Regions from separate parts of the Pseudoflavonifractor sp. HCP28S3_F10 genome, predicted to be linked through region 2. Evidence: predicted binding sites of a transcription regulator. Region 2 holds the regulator's gene; the other holds the start of a gene.

Region 1 (2,388 bases), on a different contig from region 2:
GCGGCCACGTCAGCATCAGAGGTAAAAAGGCCCACGAAGAGGGGCGAGAGGGTGTGGGTCACCACCATCATGGCGGCGCAGAAGGCCAGGCACAGGCCCACGATGGCCCTCATGGCCTCTCTGATACGCCCAGGCTGCCCGGCACCGTAGTTGAAGCTGACCACCGGCTGGGTGCCCAGGGTCATGCCTCCCATGGGCATGGTGATGAGGAGCAGGTAGCTCTGCACGATGGTGGCGCAGGTCACCAGGGTATCCCCCAGTCCCGGCCCGCCGTACCGCTGGAGCACAGTGTTTAAGACGATGAGGAGCACGCTGTCGGTGGCGATGATCAGGAAGGGGGACAGCCCGAAGGAGAGCACCCGCCGCACCACCCGCAGGTCAAAGCCGCCCCACCCCAGGGGCACCGGCATGCTCCGCCGCAGCAGGGCCCACAGCACAAAGGCACAGGAAGCCGCCTGGGAGAGCACGGTGGCCACGGCGGCCCCCGCCACTCCCATGTCCAGCGCAAAGATAAACACCGGGTCCAGGGCGATATTGAGCCCCGCCCCCAGCACCACCGTAGCCATTCCCATTCCCGAGAAGCCCTGGCAGATGAGAAAGCTGTTCATGCCCGCGGCCATCAGCGCGAAGAAGGTCCCCGCCGTGTAGATGGTCAGATAGGGATCGGCATAGGCGAATGTGGCCTCACTGGCGCCGAACCACATGAGGAGTTTGTCCTTCACCAGCAGAAAGGAGACGGTCAGCGCTGCCGAGAGGACCAGGAGCATGAGGAAGCAGTTGTTCAGGACACGCCGCGCCTCCTCCTTCCGCCCCTCCCCCATCCGCATGGCCATGATGGGGCTGCCCCCCAGGCCCACCAGGCTGGCAAAGGAGGAGAGCAGGGTCACGATGGGGCCGCACACCCCCACCCCGGCCAGGGCCAGTCCGCCCGCCGCCGGGATATTGCCGATATAGATGCGGTCCACGATGCTGTAGAGCACGCTGACCAGCTGGGCCAGCATGGTGGGCACCGCCAGATGCAGCACCAGCGGAAAGACCGGGTCGTTTCCCAGGTCGTTGGTCCGTCTCATGGGTGATAAGCGCCTCTCTTTCTCTCCATCTCCGCGCCCGGCAGGCGCGCGCAGGCCCCAGTATAGCGCAAGTTTTACTTCCCGTAAAGGGTATCTTCGCTTTCCGCTCGTTTTAGCACTCGTATTGCAAGAGTGCTAATGTTTACAATTCAGACATATTCTTTTGTATATTTGTTCATAATCCGGCCCTATACTGGAGACAACAAAGAGAGATGAGGGCGGCAAGTCAAGGCGCTGTTCCTCCTCTGAATGAGGACGAAAGGATGAATATTTCCCTATGAATAGCACACTTCGCGTCAGACTGCTAACCCCGTCCCAATCATCATCCGCAATGGATAAAGGAGAGATCACTATGTTTGGTATGCTTCCGTTCGAGCGCGGCAACGACAATTTCTTTGACACCTTTGATAACTTCCAGCGTAAATTCTTTGGCGAGAACAACACCAGTCTCCCCGCCTTCCGCACCGATATCCGGGACGCCGGCGACCAGTATGTGCTGGAGGCCGAGCTCCCCGGCTTTGAGAAGGAGGACATCCGCCTGGACCTGAAGGAGGGCATCCTCACCATCTCCGCCGAGCACCGCGAGACCAGCGAGGAGAAGGACTCCAAGGGCCAGTATATCCGCCGGGAGCGCCGGTACGGCTCCTTCTCCCGCAGCTTCGACGTCTCCGGTATTGATGAGAGCGGCATCACCGCCGCCTACAAAAACGGCATTCTGGAGCTGACTCTTCCCAAGGTCAAGCCCGCGGTGCCCGAGGCCAAGCGGATCGCCATCGACTGACGGTCAGCAGGAGCCGGCCAGCTCTCGCTGGCCGGCTCCTCTTTCGTTTGCGCCCCCTTGCTTTTACGCCCCGCCGGGGGTATTCTTTTCTGGGGCGGAGCTTCGGCCCACCCCTGCATTCCCCATTTGAAAGGATGTGAACGCGTCTATGAACGCTCAGAAATATACCCAGAAATCCCTGGAGGCCATCCAGGCCTCCCAGTCCATCGCCACAGAGTACGGCAACCAGCAGATCGAGCAGGTCCATATCCTGCTGGCCCTGCTGCAGGCCGAGAACGGCCTGGTGCCCCAGCTGCTGGGGAACATGGGCATCACCGTCCCCTCCTTTGCCGCCGCCGTCAAGGCCGAGGTGGAGAAGCTGCCCCGGGTCTCCGGCTCCGGCCGGGAGCAGGGCAAGGTGTACGTGGCCCAGGATGTGGATCAGGCCCTCAATGCCGCCGAGTCCATCGCCGCGGGCATGAAGGACGAGTATGTGTCGGTGGAGCATCTGCTCCTGGCCCTGGTGGATACCGCGGGCCGGTCCCTGAAGGAGCTCTT
Region 2 (2,388 bases):
CGGCCTGGGGGCCTTTTTCCGGTGCAATCCCGGCGTGCGGGTATGCGCCCGCCCGGCGGCTGTGGAGCCAAGGTACATGGAGGATGACCAGGGCAACCCCTTTTATGTGGGCGTCAGCCAGGAGCTGCTGCACGCCTGCATGGACCGCTTCGACCTGGATGACGGTCCCCGGCTGCTGGCCCCCGGCCTCCACCTCATTCCCGACAGCGTGGATCACGAGCAGTCTCTGGTGGCCGAGACGGATCACGGCCTGGTGGTGATGAACTCCTGCTGCCACGCCGGGGTGGACCATATCGTCCGGGACATTCTGGACCGCTTCCCCGGCCAGCGGGTGTACGCGGTGGTGGGCGGCTTCCACCTGGTGGGCAAGCACGGCATGGGTTCTCTTGGCGTAGAACCCGGGACGGTGACCGCCCTCTCCCGCCGCCTGGTGGAGGAGCTGGGCGTGGAGCGCATCTACACCGGCCACTGCACCGGTCTGCCCGCCCGGCGGCTCCTCTCCGACGCGGAGCCCGGCCACGTGTTCCCCCTCCGCACCGGCGATGTGCTGGTCTTTTAAAAACCGCTGTTTTAGCACATTCTCCCGTCCTCTGAAAACAGAGGGCGGGACTTTTTTCTTTCCCCTGTTCACATTTAATTTACAACCCCCCTATTGACATTTATTTGGGGTGGTGGTACATTATCTTTAGCACTCAGGGTATATGAGTGCTAAACCAAAAGGAAGGTGAGAGGCATGGATTTGACGGAACGCAAAAAAAAGATCCTCCGTGCCATCATCGAGAGCTACATTGCCACCGCCGAGCCTGTGGGCTCCAAGGCCATTGCCGAGCACCTGGGCCGGTCCATCTCATCGGCCACCATCCGCAACGACATGGCCGATCTGGAGGCCATGGGCCTGCTGGAAAAACCCCACACCTCCGCCGGGCGCATCCCCTCGCCCCAGGGCTACCGGCTCTACGTCAACGAGCTGATGGAGGAGCACAAGCTGTCGGTCCAGGAGACCGAGCGCATCAACAGCGCCCTGCGCCTCAAGATGCAGGAGCTGGATCGGGTCATCCTGGAGGCAGGCCGGGTGGTCTCCCGTCTGACCAATTATCCCGCCTTCGCCCTGTCTGCCGGCATGGAGCGGGTGACCATCCAGCGCTTCGACCTGCTGATGGTCCAGCGCAACGCCTTCATCATCGTGGTCATGACCGACACCAACCTGGTGCGCAACAAGCTGGTCCAGCTCCCCAGCGACCTGACCCAGGCTCAATTGCAGATGCTCAACACCCTGCTCAACACCACCTTCACCGGCCTGACCCTGGACGAGATCACGCCCGAGCTGATGCGGGTGGCCCAGCATGCCGCCGGAGAGGCCTATGGACTCATCAGCCTGGTGGTCTCCTTCGCCATGGAGGTGCTGGAGAGCCTGGAGCACCGGCGGGTGCACACCGCCGGCCTGGCCCACCTGCTGGAGCTGCCTGAGTATCAGAACCTGGAACGGGCCCAGCCTCTGATGAGCTACCTGTCCGAGGATCAGGACGCCGCCCGCTTCCCCGTCCCCGAAAACGGCCCCATGCGTATCCTCATCGGCCCGGAAAATGTGGCCGATGCGCTGAAGGATACCAGCGTGGTCATGGCCAGCTATGACATCGGCGACGGCATGAGGGGCGTCATCGGCGTGGTAGGCCCCACACGGATGGATTACGCGAAGATCACCGCCCGCCTGTCCTACTTTGCCGAAGGACTCACCCGGCTGTTCGGCCAGGGCGAGCTCCCCGACGGCAGGAACGGCGGCGAGGAATAATGAGGAGGTAACCTCTTGAACACGAACGAAAAAGAAACGACCGCCCGGCAGGAAGAGGACGCAGTCCAGACGCCCGCGGCGGAGGATACCGTGCCCCAGGCCGATACCCCCGGCAGCGAGGCCCCCGATCCCCTTCTGACCGAGCTGGAGAATCTGAAAGACACCCTGGCCAAGAAGGAGGATCAGTACCTCCGTCTGGCCGCCGAGTACGACAATTACCGCAAGCGCAGCCAGAAGGAAAAGACCGACGCGTACCAGAACGCCAAGTCCGATGCGGTGCTGGCTTTCCTCCCGGTGTATGACAATCTGGAGCGTGCCCTGAAGCAGTCCACCGCCGATGAAGCCTACAAAAAAGGCGTGGAGATGACCATGGCCGGACTGAAAGAGGTCCTGGCCAAACAGGGCGTGGAGGAAATTCCCGCGCTGGGCCAGCCTTTCGATCCCAATGTCCACAACGCCGTGATGCACGTGGAGGACGAGAGCGCCGGCGAGAACACGGTGGTGGAGGTCTTCCAGACCGGCTTCCGGTCGGGCGAGAAGATCATCCGCTTCGCCATGGTCAAGGTTGCCAATTAAGGCCTCAGGAGAATAAAAACAGC

The links. Region 2 encodes HrcA, which represses chaperone genes, less so after heat shock. Its sites were predicted from a motif close to TGTTAGCACTCNNNNNNNNNGAGTGCTAACA; they were not measured.
Region 1: the regulator HrcA is predicted to act here: its motif matches at 1,181-1,211, upstream of ACTNBZ_RS01395 (Hsp20/alpha crystallin family protein).

What each region holds. Positions count from the first base shown of each region.
Region 1 covers NZ_JBQHUB010000001.1:280,824-283,211, reverse strand. The annotation lists gene ACTNBZ_RS01400 (MATE family efflux transporter) at 1-1,070, opposite strand, end outside; gene ACTNBZ_RS01395 (Hsp20/alpha crystallin family protein) at 1,423-1,851, shown strand; gene clpB (ATP-dependent chaperone ClpB) at 2,000-2,388, shown strand, end outside.
Region 2 covers NZ_JBQHUB010000014.1:46,948-49,335, forward strand. The annotation lists gene ACTNBZ_RS07785 (MBL fold metallo-hydrolase) at 1-559, shown strand, start outside; gene hrcA (heat-inducible transcriptional repressor HrcA) at 734-1,789, shown strand; gene grpE (nucleotide exchange factor GrpE) at 1,805-2,365, shown strand.